Regions from separate parts of the Coralloluteibacterium thermophilum genome, predicted to be linked through region 3. Evidence: predicted binding sites of a transcription regulator. Region 3 holds the regulator's gene; each other region holds the start of a gene.
What was found. Region 3 encodes sigma-54, which starts transcription at its own class of promoters, with help from an activator protein. Its sites were predicted from a motif close to TGGCACGNGCNTTGC; they were not measured.
Positions count from the first base shown of each region.

Region 1 (6,606 bases), on a different contig from region 3:
GCCGCTGCGCCCGCCGCGTGATGTCGCCGAAGCGCGCGTCGTAGTCGGCGAAGGCGTCGACGAGGAGCGCGGCGATGGCGGCGGCGGTGGTCATTGGGGTGGAGCGGGAATCGGGAATCGGGAATGGGGACCTGGAGGGCGATCCGGCCCTACGGTAGCGCCCCGGGGTGGAGCGGGAGTCGGGAATCGGGAATGGGGACCCGGGGGGGCGATCCGGCCCTGCCGTAGCGCTACGTTGCCAACGCTGCGCAACGACCGAAGAGCGCTGCTTCGGGCCGCAGCAGCCCGCCTCCCGTTCCCGATTCCCCATTCCCGCTTCCCGCCTCACCCCCTGTGCGGCAACGTCAGCACGGTCCCCGGCTTCAGCGCCCGCGGGTCGCCGATCACCTCGCGGTTGGCGGTGAGGATGTGCTGGGCGGCGTCGGGATCGCCGTAGTGCGCGCGAGCGATGCCTTCGAGCGTGTCGCCTTCCACCACCGTGTAGCCCACGCCGGTGTAGGCGGAGCCCTGGTCCTTGAGGTTGTCGCTCGACAGCACGTCGGACTTGTCCGGGATCTGCTCGGGCTTGTCGGGGTCGGGCATGGCGGCCTCCGGTCGGGCGTCTGCGGATGCCCGACTTTAGGCGCCGTCCGGGCCAATGCGACGTGACGGCGCCGCCGCTCGGTCCGCGGCCGCCGTGGGCTGGCGGATCGGCAGCACGATGCGGAAGGTGGTGCCGGCGCCCGGCGTCGAGGCGACCTCGATGCGGCCGTGGTGCTTGGCGACGATGCCGTAGGAGATCGACAACCCCAGCCCCGTCCCGTGGCCGACCGGCTTGGTCGTGAAGAAGGGATCGAACACCCGCGGCAGGGCGTCCTCGGGGATGCCCTCGCCGCTGTCCCTGACGCTCACCCACACCTCGTCGCCGTCGACCCCGGTGGTCAGCGCGATGGTGCCGCGGTCCTTGATCGCCTGGCCGGCGTTGACCAGCACGTTCATGAACACCTGGTTGAGCTCCGACGGCAGGCATTCGACCGGCGGCAGGCTGCCGTAGTGCTTCTCCAGCGTGACCTTGTACTTCAGCTCGTTCCAGACGATGTTGAGGGTCGACTCCAGGCCCTTGTGCAGGTCCACCGCCCGGAAGGGCTCGTTGCGCCCGGAGTACGAGAAGTCCTTGAGGTCCTGGACGATCTTGGTGACCCGCTCGATCCCCTCGCGCGACTCGGCCAGCAGCTCGGGCAGGTCCTGGGCGAGGAAGTCGATGTCGAGTTTCTGGCGCAGCTCGGCGATCTCGGCGCGCCAGGCGCGGGGGTCGGCATCGCCGAGCGCGCGCTCGTAGTTCTCGATGAGGCTGAACACCCGGCGCAGATAGTCCTGCAGGGTGCCGAGGTTGGAGTGGACGTAGCCGATGGGGTTGTTGATCTCGTGCGCGACGCCGGCGGCGAGCTGGCCGATGGAGGCCATCTTCTCCGACTGCAGGAGGATCTCCTGGGCGCCGGCGACCTGCAGGTAGTTGCGGCTGAGTTCGGCGTGGCGGCGTTCGAGGTCGGCCTGGCGGGCGGTGTCCTCGCTGACGTCGCGCACCATCAGCGCCAGTCCTTCGACGTCTGTGCGCAGGTGGGCGGCGACCCGGAGCGTCAGCGGACCGTCGCCGGTGCCGAGCGCCGAGACCCGGACGCAGGGCGCGGCGCCGGGTTCCGGGACCAGGCTGGCGAGCGGCGCGAGATCGCCGTCGGCGGCGCCGAGCCGGCGCGCCAGCGCGTGCGCGGCGGGATTGGCGTAGTCGCAGCGGTGGTCCGCGTCGAAGAGGACGACGGCGTCGTCGAGCGATTCGACGAAGGCGTGCAGGGCAGGAACGAGGGCGGGCGTGCTCATTCCCCGGAGTCTAGCCTCCGATTGCGGCACCGGCCCCGCGTGCGGCCTCAGACGACGGCGAGCGCGCGCGGCAGGCTGCCGCCGCCGGCGACGCCGCGGGCGTCGTAGCCCGGCGCGGCATCGACCCGGCCCAGGTGGCGCAGCGCCCAGGTGACCTCGCGCCGGCGCCGCGCGAGCAGCGCGCCGTTGGCGCGGTTGAGCTCGGCCAGGGCGCGGACGCGTTCCCCGGCGTCGGCCGGCTGCGGCTCGGCCTCCACCGCGCGCAGCGCGGCCAGCTTGGCCTCCGTGGCGCGCAGCAGGGCGTCCACGTCGTGCTCCAGCAGGGCCCGACGCTCGGCCGCGAGGGCCTCGGCCAGCCGATCGAGGCTGGCCGCGCTGGCGATGCCGGCCTCCATCAGGTCCTGCCTTCGAACGCCAGCATGGCGTCGGCGATCCGGCGCGGGTTCACGGTGTAGCTGCCGTCGTCGATCGACGCGCGCAGCGCCGCGACGCGGGTGCCGTCGAACGGGGCGCCGACATCCTGACGCTGCAGCGACTGCAGGCTGCTGCCTTCGCTGCTCAGGCGCACGCTGTCGGCATCGGGCCTGGCGGCCACCGGTGCGTCGCGGTTGGCGCCGGCACGCTCGACGCCCGGGCCGGCGACCGAGGCGAGACGGTAGATGTTCGGCATCCCGGCGCCTTCGATTTTGTTGCTCATGATCGTTGATCCTCTGGCGAGGTGAACCGGGTATCGGCGGCCTGCGTCAAGACTTTAGCGCGACGTGCCCGCATCAACGACCCACCATGATCTCACCCGACGGCGAGACGCGACCCTGCACCACGCGCCGGCTCGAGCTGTTCTCGACCGCGACGCGGTCGTCGATGCCGGCGTCGCCCAGCGCCTTGCCCTGCATGCGGATCTCGATCGGGCCGTCGCGCGAGACCAGCACCACCTGGTCGCCGCGGCGCACCAGGCGCGGGGCGACGAGGTCGTTGCTGCCGATCACGCTGCCGGCGGCCAGGGTCCGGCGCGCGCTGCGGCCGATGGCGGCCGACGGATCGGCGAGGGCAGCACCGACGATGCGCGCGGCGTCGCGGCGCTCCACCACGAAGTCGCGCTCGGTCACCACCTCGCCCGCGCCGACGCTGCGGGTGAGCACGAGGACGTCCTGGCTGCGGCGCACGCGCACGGGCACGAACAGGCGCCAGCCGCTGGCGTCGCCGCAGCGCACCTCGACGGTGCCGGCGCTCGCCGCCTCGCCGCTCAGGCCGCTGGCGCAGCGCGGCAGGCGGAGGGCCGGATCGACCTGCGCCTCCGCATCGGCGCCGCCGGCGACCGCGGCCAGCGCCGCCGCGCGGATCGACGCGACCGGCTCGAACTCCATGGCCGCCGCCGGCAGGGCCAGCAGGAAGAGGGCTGCGAGGAATGCGGTACGGAACATCGGATGCCTGCCGTGGACGGGACGGCAGGCAGGGTGCAAGCCGCGTGCCGCGGCACCGCCCGCGCCCCGCTCAAGTTGCGCGCGCCCGGGCCGATCTTGCCGGACATGCGCCACGACCTGCTCGACCGAATCGACCAGCGGACCCGGCTCGCCGGCCACAACCGGCTGGCCCTGCTGCTGTTCCGCCTGGGCGGCTGCCAGCTGTTCGGCATCAACGTGTTCAAGGTGCAGGAAGTGCTGCGCCGGCCGCCGCTGTTCGGGCTGCCGCGCCTGCCGCCGCAGTTCGTGGGCGTGGCCGACGTGCGCCAGCGCTCGGTGCCCGTGCTCGACCTGGGCGCGTCGATCTCGCACCCCGAGCGGCTCGCGTCCGCCGAGGAACCCAGCTACCTCATCGTCACCGAGTTCAACCGCTCGGTGCAGGGCTTCCTGGTCAGCGCGGTGGACCGCATCGTCAACATCGCGGTGGAGGACGTCTCGCCGCCGCCGGAGATCGGCGGCGACCAGACCTACCTGACCGCGGTGGCGCGCTACGGCAGCGAGCTGATCCAGGTCATCGACGTCGAGCGCGTGCTCGCCGAACTCTCCGACAACCGCCTGGTGACCCAGCTCGCCGAGCCGGTCGCGCTGCCCGAGGGCCACGACCTGCAGATCCTGGTGGTGGACGACTCGCGCGTCGCCTGCAGCCAGATCCGCCAGGTGCTCGAACACCTCGGCGTGGCCGCGACCGTGATGTCCGACGGCCGCCAGGCGCTCGACCACCTCAAGCGGATGGTCGCCGCCGGCGAGGATCCCGTGGCGCACTACGCCATGGTCATCTCCGACATCGAGATGCCGGTGATGGACGGCTACACCCTCACCACCGAGATCCGCCGCGACCCTGCCCTCGCCGGTCTCTACGTGCTCCTGCACACCTCGCTGTCGGGCGTGTTCAACAACGCCATGGTCGAGCGCGTCGGCGCGGACGCCTTCGTCGCCAAGTACTCGGCCAGCGAACTCGGCGCGCACGTGATGCAGAGGTTGATGACGGTGCTGGAGGCGGCGTAGGGGGCTGGGGGCTGAAGCGGGAAGGGGGAATCGGGAAGCGGGACCTGGAGGTCGTTCCGGTCTGCGGTCGCCCTTCTTCGCAGCGCGTCGCAACGGCGCTGCGACACCCTTCGTTGCCGTTCCGTCGCGCGCTTCGACCGGTCGCGACTGAAGTCGCTCCTACGGGGAACTTTGGTGGGGACGCGGTTCCGATATCGATCTCCGATTGGCGACCCCACTTCATGGGAGCTGTCGCTGTAGGAGCGACTTCAGTCCCGATGGCGCGGCCTGGATGTGGCGGAGCGTCCGAGCCGCCTCGACAGACGCGCTCTTCTCCGTAGCGCCTCATGCGGGCCGCAGCCGTCAGCGCCCGTGGCCCCTCCCATTCCCGATTCCCGCCTCCCCCTTCCCGCTCCACCCAAAGCTGGCACGCCCCTTGCCTCATCCGGGCCACCACTGGTCCAACCCGAGGGGGCGACATGGCGATTCCCTTTTCATCGGCGTACGGAGTGCACGGCGAGGCGCTGGGCCTGCGCGAGCAGCGCCTGAAGCTGATCGCGTCGAACCTCGCGAACGCCGACACGCCGAACTACAAGGCGCGCGATCTCGACTTCACCCGCGCGCTGCAGAGCGCGATGGCCGGCACGCAGCCGGCCGGCGGGCTGGAGAAGACCCGCGCGCTGCACCTCGACCCGCTCGGCATGCCGGCGGGGAGCGCGGTGTTCGAGCGCGCGCCGCTGCAGCCCAGCCTCGACGGCAACACGGTCGACACCGGCGTCGAACAGGCCGCCTACGGCCGCGCCGCGCTGGAATACCGCGCCAGCCTGTCGTTCTTCGAGGGCAAGGTGCGCGGCCTGCTGACCGCCATCACCGGCCAGTGAGCGCGCGCGCCGTGACCGCTGCCTTCCGCATCCACCGCGACCCGCACCAGGGAGCCCGTCCATGAGTTCGCTGCCCATCTTCGACGTCGCCGGTTCGGCGATGTCGGCGCAGTCGATGCGCCTCAACACCATCGCCTCGAACCTCGCCAACGCCGAATCGGTCGCCTCGACCGCCGAGGGCGCCTACCGCCCGCGCCAGCCGGTGTTCGCCGCGGTGGCCATGGCCCAGCAGCCGTCGCTGACCGGGGTGCAGGTGACCCGTGTCGAGGAGAGCAAGGCCGAGGCGGTCAAGCGCTACGAGCCCGGCCATCCGCTCGCCGACGCCGACGGCTACGTGTACGCCCCGAACATCGACCCGGTCGCCGAGATGGTCGACCTGATCTCCGCCTCGCGCGGCTACCAGGCCGGCGTCGAGGTGCTCAATACCGCCAAGGAATTGGCGCTGGCCACCCTGAACGTCGGCCGCTGACGGACCCTCCTGCCATGACCACGGTCGATACTTCCAATCCCTACGCCAGCCTCGGGCTCGGCGCGCCGCCGAATGCGGGCAACAGCAAGAGCATGGGCCAGGCCGACTTCCTGCGGCTGCTCACCGAGCAGCTCCGGAACCAGGACCCGCTGAACCCCGTGAGCAACCAGGACTTCGTCGCGCAGATGGCGCAGTTCGCGCAGGTCCAGGGCACGCAGGAGATGCAGGTCGCCCTCGGCGCCATGGCGAGCGTGATGGAATCGGACCAGGCGCTGCGCGCCGCATCCCTCGTCGGCCACGAGGCCCTGGTCGACGGCAGCACCGTGACCACGCCGGCCCGGCCGGACATCGCCGGCGAGCTGACCGCCACCGGCGCCGGCCCGATCACCATCGACATCGCCGACGGCACCGGCCGGCTCGTGCGTCGCCTGAACATCGAGGCCACCGGCGCGGGCCAGGTGCCCTTCGCCTGGGACGGCCTCGGCGACGACGGCCAGCCGGCGGGCGCGGGCACCTACACCATCACCGCCACCCAGGGCAGCGGCGACGCGGCCACGATGCTCGCGCCCACGCTCTCGGCCAAGGTCGAGAGCGTGTCCATCACCTCGCAGGGGCTGTCGCTCAACCTCGCCGGCATCGGCGCGGTGAAGCTGGCGGCCGTCCGCAAGATCGGCTGATCCGCAGCCGCCAGCACACCAGGAGAACCCATGAGCTTCCGCACCTCGCTGTCGGGTATGAATGCGGCGAACGCCGACCTGGGCGTCACCGCCAACAACATCGCCAACGTCAACACCACCGGTTTCAAGCAGTCGCGCGCCGAGTTCGGCGACGTGTTCGCGGTGTCCACGTACGGCCTGTCGCAGAATGCCATCGGCGCCGGCGTGCGCCTGCTGAACGTGGCGCAGCAGTTCGCCCAGGGCAGCGTCGAGTTCACCGACCGCAACCTCGACCTGGCCAT
Region 1 is NZ_JBHSGG010000037.1:1,087-7,692, reverse strand. It holds gene aceK (bifunctional isocitrate dehydrogenase kinase/phosphatase) at 1-94, opposite strand, end outside; gene ACFO3Q_RS13190 (LysM peptidoglycan-binding domain-containing protein) at 325-582, opposite strand; gene ACFO3Q_RS13185 (ATP-binding protein) at 619-1,854, opposite strand; gene ACFO3Q_RS13180 (flagellar protein FlgN) at 1,902-2,249, opposite strand; gene flgM (flagellar biosynthesis anti-sigma factor FlgM) at 2,249-2,551, opposite strand; gene flgA (flagellar basal body P-ring formation chaperone FlgA) at 2,625-3,275, opposite strand; gene ACFO3Q_RS13165 (chemotaxis protein) at 3,381-4,319, shown strand; gene flgB (flagellar basal body rod protein FlgB) at 4,778-5,179, shown strand; gene flgC (flagellar basal body rod protein FlgC) at 5,241-5,648, shown strand; gene ACFO3Q_RS13150 (flagellar hook assembly protein FlgD) at 5,663-6,325, shown strand; gene flgE (flagellar hook protein FlgE) at 6,356-6,606, shown strand, end outside.
Region 1: a site for sigma-54 is predicted at 4,724-4,738, ahead of flgB (flagellar basal body rod protein FlgB). Genes of this name have one in related genera too.

Region 2 (6,606 bases), on a different contig from region 3:
AGTCATTTCGACGACGCCGAGCACCGCGAGCACGCCATGCGCGCGGGCGCCGACGCCTTCGTCAGCAAGCTCAACTACATGCAGGACGTGATGCCGCTGCTCGAGCGGCTCGCGGGAGGGGAGATGGCATGAGCGAATCGCGTGTCCTGATCGTCGACGCGGACGCCGCGCGCGCGGAGCGCACGGCGGCCCTCCTCGAGTTCATGGACCTGACGCCGGTGATCGTGGGCGGCGTCGACGAGATCCGCATCGAGCGCCAGCAGCAGACCGACTGGGTCGCGATCGTGGTCGGCACCATCGAGGACCACGCCGCCTGGCGGGGCTTCACCGCGTGGCTGGCGCGCGAACCGGTGCATCCGCCGCTGCTGGTGCTGCCCGAGGAGCAGAACGACGCCGCCGCGCGCTTCGGCATCCACCAGGCCCAGATCTGGCCGCTGGACTTCCCGATCCGCCACGCCCAGCTCGAGGAACAGCTGCGCCGCGCCAGCATCAAGCGCATCGCCGAGGAGGAGCGCCCGGCGCCGGCGCCGCAGTTCGGCCCCACCGGCTCCAGCCCCGCGGTCAAGCGCCTGCGGCACATGATCGAGCAGGTCGCGGGCTTCGACACCACCGTGCTGATCACCGGCGAGTCCGGCAGCGGCAAGGAGGTCGCCGCGCGCGCCATCCACGAGCGTTCGCAGCGGCACAAGGGGCCGTTCGTCGCGATCAACTGCGGCGCGATCCCCCCCGACCTGCTGGAGAGCGAGCTGTTCGGCCACGAGAAGGGCGCATTCACCGGCGCGCTGACCGCGCGCAAGGGCCGCTTCGAGATGGCCGACGGCGGCACCCTGCTGCTCGACGAGATCGGCGACATGCCGCATCCCATGCAGGTCAAGCTGCTGCGCGTGCTGCAGGAGCGCTGCTTCGAGCGCGTCGGCGGCACCCAGACCATCCACGTGGACGTGCGCGTGGTCGCCGCCACCCACCGCAACCTCGAGGACGCCATCGCCCGCGGCGCCTTCCGCGAGGACCTGTTCTACCGCCTCAACGTCTTTCCGATCGAGATGCCCGCGCTGCGCGAGCGCGCCGGCGACCTGCCGGAGCTGATCCGCGCCATCACCGACCAGCTCGGCCGCAGCGGCCGCGGCGAGGTGCGCCTCGCCGACGAGACCGTCCGGACGCTCCAGGCCTATCCCTGGCCGGGCAACGTGCGCGAGCTCACCAACCTGATCGAGCGCCTCGCGGTCCTCCACCCCGGCGGCGAGGTCCGCCCCGCCGACCTGCCGACCCGCTACCGGGTCGAGGTGCCCGCCGCCGCGCCCGCCGCCGGCACCGGCGAGGGCAATCGCCTGCCCACCGAACTTCCGGCCGACGGCATCGACCTGCGCGAGCACCTGGCCCAGGTCGAGCTGGGCTTCATCCACGCCGCCCTGGAACGCGCCAACGGCGTCGTCGCCCACGCCGCCCAGCTCCTCGGCCTCCGCCGCACCACCCTTGTCGAAAAGCTGCGCAAGTACGGCATCGAGCGGGATGCGGCCTGAGGGGGTGAAGCGGGTCGGGTGAAGCGGGGACGGGAGGTCGTCGGGCGCCGCGGATCTCCGGCCGCTTCGCGCACCCGCCTCCTTCCCACGCGGGCGCGAGGGAGCTCGTCGCGATCCCTGGCCCGACACGGACGAGGATCTCCGCGCCGCGCCTCCTGCTCCTTCCCCCGCCTGCGGGGGAAGGCTGGGATGGGGGTGAGGCGCGCGTAGCGCGCTGTTTGAGGAGAGTCGTGGAGAGGAGTGAGGAACGAAGATGAGCAGTCGCCTGCCTTTCGCTTCTCACACCTGATCTCTCGCTCCTCGCCGCAAAGCGCCCCCACCCCAACCCTCCCCCGCTGGCGCAGGGGAGGGGGCTGCCGGCGCTTCGTAGGGCGTGGCGAAGAACGATGGGCTATGGGCTATGGGCGAGGAGTTGAGGAGTGAGGAGTAGTGAGGGGTGAGGGCGACCTCTTCCAGCCTTGCGCGACCGGCTCCTTCCCCCGCGTGCGGGGGAAGGCGGGGATGGGGGTGAAGCGCGCGCAGCGCGCTGCTTCGAGGAGCGGGCACGGAGAAGCGACAAACCAGTGCCGGCAACCGCGCTTTTCCTCTCATCTCACTCCTCGTCGCTCGCTCCTGCCGCAAAGCGCCCCCACCCCAACCCTCCCCCGCTGGCGCAGGGGAGGGGGCTGCCGGCGCTTCGTAGGCCGTGGCAAAGAACGATGGCCAAGGCGTTGAGGAGTGAGGGTGACGCTTCCGCCTTGCGCGACCGGCTCCTTCCCCCGCCTGCGGGGGAAGGCTGGGATGGGGGTGAAGCGCGCAGCGTCGAGGAGTGAGTAGGGAGGAGTGAGAAACGAGTACGGCAGCACGCTGCTTCTCTCCCGCTCCTCACTCCTGATCTTTCGCTTCTGCCAAAAAGCGCCCCCACCCCAACCCTCCCCCGCTGTCCGCGGGGGAGGGGGCTGGTGAGGCTGCGACGGGAGCGACGAGGCGTGGGAAACGAGCGCGGGCGGCCAGCGTTCGCCGTTCCCGTTCCCGAACCTCGAAACGTCCCGAGTCCCGGCCTCCGGCCTCCGCCTCGGCCCGGCCCTGAGCCGGAGCCCTGGGCCTAGGGCTCGGGGCTCAGGGCTCAGGGCTCAGGGCCCAAGCTCCAAGCTCCAAGCCCAGCCCCAGCCCCCCAGCCCCCCAGCCCGAAGCCCGAAGCCCGAAGCCCGAAGCCCCAAGCCCCAAGCCCCAAGCCCCAAGCCAAACCGCCCCACACTGCGCGGAATACCAGACAGCGAATGCCCTCCAGGTCCCGATTCCCGCTTCCCCCTTCCCGCCCCACCCAAAACAGGCACGCCTCTTGCACCTCCCCCGCGACCGCACTCCCCCGAGTGCATGACGCGACGGAGAACCGACGTGAGCGACGGCATCAGCGCCATCCTTTCGCAGATCCGCGGCTACCAGGGCCAGTTGAACGTCCCGGTGGCGCGCCCGCTGCAGAGCGGGCTCGAGGGCGTGGGTCGGAACGATGGCGTCGGCGCGGCGCAGGGCGTGCCCGGATTCTCCGAGACGTTGGGCTCGATGCTGCGCGGGGTGAGCGATGCCCAGGCCAAGTCCGGCGCATTGCAGACGGCATTCGAGCTGGGCGATCCGCGGGCCGACCTGGCGCGCGTGATGGTCGCCCAGCAGCAGGCGTCGGTGGCGTTCAAGGCGACGGTCGAGGTGCGCAACCGCCTCGTCCAGGCCTACCAGGACGTCATGAACATGCCGGTCTGAGCTGACGCCCGATGAGCCTGATCTCCCTCACCAAGGATGCCGAGGCCCGCGCCAATGCGGGCCGCAAGCTCCGCGAGCTGCGCGACATCCCCGGCGTCAGCCAGGCCGGGCGCGCCCTGCTGCTGGCCGCCGCGGTGGCGGTCGGCCTGATGGTGTTCTTCTGGTCGCAGAAGCCCGCCTACGTGCCGCTCTACGCGGGTCTCGACGCCAAGGCCACCAACGAGGCCACCGACCTGCTGCGGGCCGCGGGCATCCAGTTCCGGATGGATCCGGCCACCGGCGCCATCGCGGTGCCGCAGGAAAAGATCCACGAGGCGCGGCTCAAGCTCGCCGGTGCCGGCCTGGCCGACAGCGGCCAGCCGGGGTTCGAGATGATCGAGCGCGACCCGGGCTTCGGCGTCAGCCAGTTCGTCGAGACCGCCCGCTACCAGCGCGCGCTGGAGACCGAGCTGGCGCGCACCATCGCGTCGCTGCGCCCGGTGCGCGACGCGCGCGTGCATCTCGCCATCCCGCGGCCCAGCGCCTTCACCCGCCAGCGCGAGCCGGCCAGCGCCTCGGTCGTGCTCGACCTCCAGGCCGGCGCCCTGCTGGAGCGCAACCAGGTGGAGGCCATCGTGCGGCTGGTGGCGTCGAGCATCCCCGACATCTCGCGCGAGCGCGTCACCGTGGTGGACCAGGCCGGGCGCCTGCTTTCCGAGACCGAGGTGAATCCCGACGCCGCGCTCTCCGCGATGCAGTTCGAGCAGGTGCGGCGCGCCGAGCAGAGCTACGTGCAGCGCATCCAGGACCTGCTGGAGCCCATGACCGGGCGCGGCCGGGTCAGCACCCAGGTCGCGGTGGACATGGACTTCTCGGTGAGCGAGGAGGCGCGCGAGGTCTTCAACAACGACCCGGCCAAGCTGCGTTCCGAGCAGGTCGCCGAGTCCAGCAGCACCGAGAGCGGACCGCAGGGCGTGCCGGGCGCGACCGCCAACACGCCGGGCAACGAGCCGGGCGCCGATCCGGCCGCCCAGCCCGTGCAGCAGTCGCGCAGCGCCACCCGCAACTACGAGCTCGACCGCGTCCTCAGCCATACCCGCAATCCCGGCGGCCGCGTCAATCGGGTGACGGTCGCGGTGCTGGTCGACAACGTGCCGCGTCCGGACGAGGAGGGGCGCATGCAGCTCGTCCCGCTGTCCGACGAGGAGCTCGCGCGGGTCGAGAACCTGGTCAAGCAGGCCGTGGGCTTCAACGCCGAGCGCGGCGACTCGGTCTCGGTGATGTCCAGCGCCTTCGTGCGCGACATGGACGATCCCGCGTTCGAGCCCGAGCCGTTCTGGCAGAACCCGATGCTGCGCGACCTCGGCCGCGCCGCGCTGGGCGCCCTCGCGGTACTGGTGCTCCTGCTCGGTGTGCTGCGCCCGGCGGTCAAGCAGCTCCTGAATCCGCCCGCCGCCGCGCAGCCGGAGCCGGAGACGCTCAAGGCCACGCTGGTGGACGAGGAGGAGGGCATCGACGACCTGCGCGTGCCGCTGGCCGCCGCCGGTACGCCGGCGCTGTCGTCCGACCCGTTCGAGCACAGCCTCCAGCAGGCGCGCGACGCGGTGGGCACCGACCCGCGGCGGGTGGCGCAGGTGGTGAAGACATGGGTGAACGCGGATGGCTAAGCCGAACAACGGCGTCGAGGAACTGACCGGCGTGCAGCGCGCCGCCGTGCTGCTGCTCTCGCTCGGCGAGGCCGAGGCGGCCGAGGTGCTCAAGCACCTGGACGCCAAGGAGGTGCAGAAGCTCGGCACCGCCATGGCCACGGTGAGCGGCGTGACCCGCACCCAGGCCGAGCAGGTCATGACCAGCTTCGTCGGCGAGCTCGACCGCCTGACCTCGCTCGGCGTCGGCGCCGACGACTACGTGCGCAACGTGCTGGTGCAGGCCCTCGGGCAGGACAAGGCCGCGAGCCTGATCGACCGCATCCTGTTCGGCCGCAACACCAGCGGCCTGGACTCGCTGAAGTGGATGGACCCGCGCGCCATCCACGACCTGATCCGCAACGAGCACCCGCAGATCATCGCCATCGTGCTGGTCCACCTCGACGGCGACCAGGCGGCCGAGGTGCTCAAGCTGCTGCCCGAGCGCGTGCGCTCCGAGGTGCTGCTGCGCATCGCCACGCTGGAGGGCATCCCGCCCAACGCGCTCAACGAGCTCAACGAGATCATGGAGCGCCAGTTCTCCGGCAACACCGGGCTCAAGGCGTCCAACATCGGCGGCGTGCGCGCCGCGGCCAACATCCTCAACTTCATGGACGGCGGCCAGGACCAGGCGCTGCTGGGCGCGATCTCCAAGGTCGACGCCGAGCTCGGTGCGCGCATCCAGGACCTGATGTTCGTGTTCGACGACATCGCCGACCTCGACGACCGCGCCATCCAGACCCTGCTGCGCGACGTGCCGGGCGACCGCCTCGGCCTGGCGCTGCGCGGCGGCGACACCCGCGTGCGGGAGAAGATCACGAAGAACATGTCGCAGCGCGCGGCCGAGATCCTCCTCGAGGACATGGAGGCCCGCGGGCCGGTGCGGCTGTCCGACGTCGAGGCCGCCCAGAAGGAGATCCTGGTGATCCTGCGCAAGCTGGCCGAGACCGGCATCGTCCAGCTCGGCGGCAAGACCGAGGAGTTCGTATGAGTTCCACGGTGCTGCGCTGGTCGGCGCCCGACCTGGGCGCGCCGCCGCCGCCACCGGAGCCGGAGGTCGCGCCGCCGACGCTGCCCAGCGTCGAGCAGTTGCAGGCCATCGAGGACGCCGCGCGCGAGGAAGGCTTCAAGCGCGGCCACGCCGAGGGCCACGCCGAAGGGCTGGCGCAGGCGCAGGGCGAGATGCGGCGCCTGGCCGCCCAGGTCGAGGGCATCCTCGACAACTTCGCGCGGCCGCTGGCGCGGCTGGAGGACGAGGTCGCGCAGGCCCTGCAGGCGCTCGCCGTGCGCGTCGCCGGCGCCCTGCTCGGGCGCGCCTACGCCGCCGATCCCCAGCTTCTCGCCGCCCTGGTGGACGCCGCCATGGACGCGGTCGGCAGCGCCAGCCGCGCGGTCGAGCTGCGCCTGCATCCCGACGACATCGAGGCGCTGACGCCCCTGCTCGACCTGCCCGCCGGCACCCGCCTGGTGGCCGACACCACGCTCGCGCGCGGCGACCTGCGCGTGCACGCCGAGAGCGTGCGCATCGACGGCGCGCTGGATTCCCGCCTGCGCGCCGCCCTCGCCGAGATCCAGCAGGAACCCGCGCCGTGATGACTCCCGCCAGCGTCCACCCGCACGTCGACCAGTGGGCGCAGGCGCGCAACCTGCGGCTGGCCGCGCGGCTCGACCTGGCCGTGCCGCGC
Region 2 is NZ_JBHSGG010000007.1:104,423-111,028, reverse strand. It holds gene ACFO3Q_RS04020 (response regulator) at 1-132, shown strand, start outside; gene ACFO3Q_RS04015 (sigma-54 dependent transcriptional regulator) at 129-1,520, shown strand; gene fliE (flagellar hook-basal body complex protein FliE) at 2,898-3,257, shown strand; gene fliF (flagellar basal-body MS-ring/collar protein FliF) at 3,269-4,903, shown strand; gene fliG (flagellar motor switch protein FliG) at 4,926-5,912, shown strand; gene ACFO3Q_RS03995 (FliH/SctL family protein) at 5,909-6,514, shown strand; gene ACFO3Q_RS03990 (FliI/YscN family ATPase) at 6,514-6,606, shown strand, end outside.
Region 2: a site for sigma-54 is predicted at 2,831-2,845, ahead of fliE (flagellar hook-basal body complex protein FliE). Genes of this name have one in related genera too.

Region 3 (6,606 bases):
GGAGGCGGCCCGCCTGATGGAGGAGTTCAAGATCAACGCGCTGGTGGTGGTGGACGAGGCGCGGCAGGTGGTCGGCGCGCTCAACGTGCACGACCTGCTGCGCGCGCGCGTGGTCTGACGCCGATGCGGCGGCTCGGCCTTTCCGACCTGGACCCCGCGCTGCGCGCCCGCGCCGCGGGCATCCGCGTGGCGGTCTTCGACGTCGACGGGACCCTGACCGACGGCCGGCTGTACTACGCGCCCGACGGCAGCGAACTCAAGGTGTTCCACGTGCACGACGGCCACGGCCTCAAGGCGCTGCGCAACGCGGGCATCGAGGTGGCGCTGTGCAGCGCCCGCCGGGTGGCCGCGGTGGACGCGCGCGCCCGCGACCTCGGCATCGGGCACGTCCACCAGGGCATCGGCGACAAGCGCGCGGCGGTGGACGCGCTGTGCGCGGAGCTGGGCGTGCCGCCGTCGGCGATGCTGTTCATGGGCGACGACCTCGCCGACCTGCCCGCCATGCGCGTGGCCGGGCTGGCGGTCGCGCCGGCGAACGCGCACCCGGAGGTCCTCGCCGAAGCGCACCTGGTGACGCGACTGGGCGGCGGCGCCGGGGCCGCGCGCGAGATCGCCGACCTGCTGCTCGCGGCCCGGGACGGCGCGGGATGAGCCCGGCCGCCCGGCGCATCGCCACCCTCGTCCTGTTCGTGCTGGCGGTGGCGACCGGCACCCTCGCCTGGCTGCTCCGGCCGCAGCCGCAGCCGCCGGAGTTCATCGGGCCGATGCGCTCGGACTACACCCTGGGCGACTACACCCTGATCGCGCTGGACGAGACCGGGCAGGAGTCGTTCTCCGTCACCGGCCCGCAGCTCGACCGCGACCCCCACACCGGCACCTTCACGCTGGACAAGCCATTCTTCAGCTTCCCGCAGGCCGAGGGCGGCGCGTGGGAGGCCCGTGCCGAGGACGCCTGGATCAGCGCCGACGGCGGCGAGGTCCGCCTGACCCGCGAGGTCGAGATCCTCGGCGCGCCGCGCGAGGACCAGGCCCGCATGCGCATCGAGAGCGAACGGATGACCGTGTTCCCGCGCGAGGAGCGCGCCACCAGCGACACGCTGGTGACCGTCACCGACCGCGGCTCTACCATGTCCGGCCACGGCATGGCCGTCGACCTGGCCACGCGCCACCTGCAACTCCACTCCCGGAGCCGTATCCGCTATGTGCCGACACCTCGCTAGCCTGAGCCTCGCGCTGCTCCTGACCGCCGCGGCCGCCGACGCGCTGGCGCGCTCCGAGGACCGCAACCAGCCGCTGGAACTGGACGCAGAGACCACCGACGGCTTCCTCACCGACGACGGCCAGACGACCTTCTCCGGCAACGTGGTCGCCACCCAGGGCACCCTGCACATCCGCGCGGACCAGGCGGTGGTGACCATGCGCAACGGCGACATCGTGCGCGTGGTGCTCACCGGGAACCCGGCGCGCATGCGCCAGGAGGACGACCAGGGCCAGCCGATGGACGCGCGCGCGCGCCGGGTCGACTACGACCTCTCGACCGACCAGATCGTGTTCACCGGCGGCGTCGAGATCGAGCAGCCGCGCGGCAGCCTGCGCGGCGAGCGGGTGTTCTACGACATGGCCACCTCGCGCGTGAACGCCGGCCAGTCCGGCGAGCGCGTGCGCATGGTCATCCAGCCGCGCACGGCGCAGGGCAACTGATGCTGGTCGCCACGGGCCTGCGCAAGCGCTACAAGCAGCGCGAGGTCGTCAAGGAGTTCGGCCTGACCCTGGACGCCGGCGAGGTGGTGGGCCTGCTCGGCCCCAACGGCGCCGGCAAGACGACCTGCTTCTACATGATCGTCGGGCTGGTGGCGGCGGACGCCGGCTCCATCGTGCTCGACGGCCACGACATCACCGGGCTGCCGATGCATGCCCGCGCCCAGCGCGGCCTCGGCTACCTGCCCCAGGAGCCGTCGGTGTTCCGGCGCATGACCGTCGCCGACAACGTGCGCGCGGTGCTGGAGCTGCGCCGCGACCTGGGTTCCCGCGAGGCGCGCGAGCGCGAACTGTCCGCCCTGCTCGAGGAGCTGCAGGTCTCGCACGTGGCCGAGCAGCTCGGCGCGAGCCTCTCGGGCGGCGAGCGGCGCCGCGTCGAGATCGCCCGCGCCCTGGCCGCGCGCCCGCGCATGATGCTGCTGGACGAGCCCTTCGCCGGCGTCGACCCCATCTCGGTGGGCGAGATCCAGAGGATCGTGCGCCACCTCAAGGCGCGCGGGATCGGCGTCCTCATCACCGACCACAACGTCCGCGAGACGCTCGGCATCTGCGACCGCGCCTACATCCTGAGCGGCGGCGGCGTCCTCGCCCAGGGCACGCCGGAGACCGTGCTCGCCAACGAGGACGTGCGCCGCGTCTACCTCGGCGAGAGCTTCCGCCTGTAGCGCCACGTCCCGCCGTGCTGGCCTTGCCGTCCGCAACGGCTATCCTTGCATCGTGCTGAAAGCGAGCCTCCAGACCCGCCTCGGGCAGCAGCTGACCCTGACGCCCCAGTTGCGGCAGGCCATCCGGCTCCTGCAGCTGTCGGCCGTGGAGCTGGAAGCCGAACTCAACGCCGCGCTGGAGAGCAATCCCATGCTCGAGCGGCCCGAGGACGCCGAGCCCGACCCCGCGCCCGCGGCCGCCGACGACGTCCGCACCGCCGAGCCGGCCGACGCCGCGCCGGAGCCCGAGACCGAGCCCCCGCTCGACTACGAACCGGAATGGAGCGAGCCGACCGAGCCGGCGCGCGGCCAGCGGGAGGACGGGGACGACTTCGACGGCGGCGGCGTCGCGCCCGACAGCCTGCACGACCATCTGCTCTGGCAGCTGCACCTCTCCGCGCTCTCCCCGCGCGACCGGGTCATCGGCGCCGCGCTGATCGAGGCCATCGGCGACGACGGCTACCTGGCCGAGCCGGTCGAGGCGATCCGCGCCGGCCTGCTGCCGGAGATCGACGCGAGCCCCGAGGAGATGTGCGCCGTGCTGTGCACCGTGCAGCACTTCGATCCCGTCGGCGTCGGCGCGCGCGACCTCGCCGACTGCCTGCGCATCCAGCTCGGCGTGCTCGCGCCGGACACCCCGGGGCTGGCGCTGGCGCGGACCCTCGTGCAGGGCCACCTGGAGGCGCTCGCGCGGCACGGCGCCGAGCGGCTGGCCGCGACCCTCGGCGTGCCCGCCGGGGAGATGACCACCGCCGTGGCCCTGGTCCGCAGCCTCGACCCACGCCCCGGCGCGCAGGTCAGCCCGCTGGCGCCGGAGTACGTCGCCCCCGACTGCGTCGCCTACCGCCAGGGCGGCGTGTGGCGCGTCGCGCTCGCCTCGGGGCAGCAGCCGCGCCTGGGCATCAACCGGCACTACGAGCGGCTCATCGCCACGACCGCGCGCGAGGACGCCAGCTATCTGCGCGGCCAGCTCCAGGAGGCGCGCTGGCTCATCAAGAGCCTGGAGACGCGCGCCGACACCCTGCTGCGGGTCGCGCGCTGCATCGTCCGCCAGCAGGCCGGCTTCCTCGATCATGGCCCCGAGGCGATGCGCCCGCTGACCCTGCGCGAGGTGGCGGAGGAGGTCGGCCTGCACGAGTCCACCGTCTCGCGCGCCACCACGCGCAAATACCTGCTGACGCCGCGCGGCACCTTCGAGTTCAAGCACTTCTTCGCCTCGGGCATCGCCACCGACAGCGGCGGCGCCGCGTCGAGCACGGCCATTCAGGCCATGATCCGCAAGCTGGTCGAGGCCGAGAACCCGCGCCGCCCGCTCTCGGACGCGCGCATGGCCGACGAGCTCAAGCGCGCCGGCATCCCGGTGGCACGGCGTACGGTGGCAAAATACCGGGAGGCGCTGAACATCCCGGCGTCCAGCGAACGCCAGCGCCTGCAGTAGGCGCCGGCGTCACCGCGGCGCCTGTATCGCTACGAAACCCCACGCGAGTAAGGAGGACAGCCATGCGGATCGACCTCACCGGCCACCAGATCGACCTCACTCCGGCGCTGCGCGACTACGTCGAGACCAAGCTCGACAAGCTGGCGCGCCACTTCGACCACCACCTCGAGGCGCGCGTGGTGCTCTCGGTGGAGAAGGTCGAGCACAAGGCCGAGGCGACCCTGCTGGCCGCGGGCCGGACCCTGCATGCGGACGCGACCGAGGAGAACATGTACGCGGCCATCGACGTCCTGCTCGACAAGCTCGACCGGCTGGTGCTCAAGCACAAGGAGAAGCTGACCGACCACCATCGCGGCGAGTCCGCCGCGCGTTCCGCCGACTTCGGCTAGCACTGCTCCGACCATGCCCCTTGCCCGACTGCTGAGCGCCGCGCGCATCGACTGCGCCAGCGCGCCCGACAAGTCCGCCGCCCTGGTGCGGCTGGCCGCCCTGCTGGAACCCGCCGTGGAGCGCCGCGGCCGCGTACTGCAGGCCCTGCTGGCACGGGAGCGCATCGGCAGTACCGCGCTGGGGCACGGTGTCGCGGTGCCGCATGCGCGGCTGGAGGACGACGGCGGCCGCGTGTGCGCCGCCTTCCTGCGCCTGTCCACGCCCATCGACTTCGGCGCCCCCGACGGGGCGCCGGTGGACCTGCTGCTGGCGCTCAGCATGCCGCAGCACTGCAGCGAGCACCTGCAACTGCTGGCCGAGGTGAGCGAGCGGCTCGGCGATCCGGCACTGCGCGAGGCCCTGCGCGCCGCACCGGACACCGCCGCGGTCCTGCGCCTGCTCCGGACCCGCGACGCCGCGGCGCACGGCTGACCATGCCCGGCGCCCGCATCACCGCCCTCGAGCTCTTCGACCAGCTCCGCGAACGCCTCCTGCTGAAGTGGGGCGCCGGGCAGCGCGGCGAGACGCGCGTGCTCGAAGCCGCGGAGACGGTCTCGCGCCGGCCGTCGCTGGCCGGCTACCTCAACGTCATCTACCCCAACAAGGTGCAGATCCTCGGGACCGAGGAGCTCACCTGGCTGGACTCCCTGGACTCGCGCCAGCGCTGGGAGACGATCGAGAAGATCATCCAGTTCCGCCCGCTCGCGATCGTCATCAGCAAGAACCAGGCCTGCCCCAGCGACCTGCAGATCGCTGCGGAGGAGTCGGACACGCCGCTGTGGCTGTCGCCGCGGCGCGGGCACGAGCTGTTCAACCACATCCAGTACCACCTGGCCCGCACGCTGGCGCCCCGGATCACGCTGCACGGGGTGTTCATGGAGATCTACTCCATCGGCGTGCTGATCACCGGCGACTCCGGCTCCGGCAAGAGCGAGCTGGCGCTGGAACTGATCACCCGCGGTCACCGCCTGGTGGCGGACGACGCGCCCGAGTTCACCCAGATCGCGCCGGACGTGCTCGACGGCACCTGCCCCGACCTGCTGCAGGATCTGCTCGAGGTCCGCGGCCTGGGCGTGCTCAACATCCGCGAGATGTTCGGCGACACGGCGGTGAAGCGGAACAAGTACCTGCGCCTCATCGTGCACCTGGGCAAGCCGATCGACGTGTCGACCGACGGCATCGAGCGCCTCACCGGCGACAGCAGCAGCCGCCACGTCCTCGACCTCGACGTGCCCCGCATCACCCTGCCGGTCATGGCCGGCCGCAACCTCGCGGTGCTGACCGAGGCCGCCGTGCGCGTGCACCTGCTGCGCAGCAAGGGCATCGACCCGGCCGCGGCCTTCATGGCGCGCCACACCCACTTTCTGCAACGCAGCGGCAGCTAGGGCGTGGCATGCCCCAGCAGCCGAACGCGACGCAGACGCCGACGCGCGGAAGCCCGCTCCGCCGGCGCCCCGCAGACCCATCCCGTTCCTGACGTGCGTGACGCCCGACGATGTCCGACTCCCCGAATTCCGATACCCGCCCCACCCTGATCGTGGTCAGCGGCCTGTCCGGCGCCGGCAAGTCGGTGGCGCTCAACACGCTGGAGGATCTCGACCTCTACGTCGCCGACAACCTGCCGGTCGCCCTGCTGCCGGACTTCGTGCGCTCCCTCGGCGACGATGCCCGCACCCGCGGCGGCGTCGCGGTGGGCGTGGACGTGCGCAACCGCGGCTCGGGCACCCTCCACGACATCGGCGAGATCCTGAGCGGCATCGGCGCGGCCGGCTACGACCATCGGCTGGCCTTCTTCGAGGCCTCGGACGCGGTGCTCCTGCGCCGCTACTCCGAGACCCGCCGCCGGCACCCGCTGAGCCACATCGGACTGCCGCTGGCGGACGCGGTCGCCCTGGAGCGCCAGCTCCTGCGCCCCATCCGGGCGATCGCCGACTACGTCATCGACACCACCGACCTCAACGTCCACCAGTTGCGGCGGCGGGTCATGACCGAGGTCAGCCTGCGCCGCCGCCCGGGGCTGTCGCTGCTGTTCGAATCCTTCGCCTACCGCCACGGCGTGCCGGCCGACGCCGACTTCGTGTTCGACGCCCGCTGCCTGCCCAATCCGCACTGGGACGCGCGCCTGCGCCCCCTGTCCGGCCGCGACGCGGCGGTGCGCGAGCACCTCGACGCCGACCCGCTGGTCCAGGCCTTCCTCGACAACGTCACCGCCTTCGTCGACGCCTGGCTGCCGCACTTCGAGTCGCAGACCCGCAGCTACCTGACCATCGCCGTCGG
Region 3 is NZ_JBHSGG010000017.1:66,681-73,286, reverse strand. It holds gene ACFO3Q_RS06535 (KpsF/GutQ family sugar-phosphate isomerase) at 1-118, shown strand, start outside; gene ACFO3Q_RS06530 (KdsC family phosphatase) at 124-651, shown strand; gene lptC (LPS export ABC transporter periplasmic protein LptC) at 648-1,220, shown strand; gene lptA (lipopolysaccharide transport periplasmic protein LptA) at 1,201-1,701, shown strand; gene lptB (LPS export ABC transporter ATP-binding protein) at 1,701-2,423, shown strand; gene ACFO3Q_RS06510 (RNA polymerase factor sigma-54) at 2,479-3,900, shown strand; gene hpf (ribosome hibernation-promoting factor, HPF/YfiA family) at 3,963-4,289, shown strand; gene ACFO3Q_RS06500 (PTS sugar transporter subunit IIA) at 4,303-4,761, shown strand; gene hprK (HPr(Ser) kinase/phosphatase) at 4,764-5,714, shown strand; gene rapZ (RNase adapter RapZ) at 5,825-6,606, shown strand, end outside.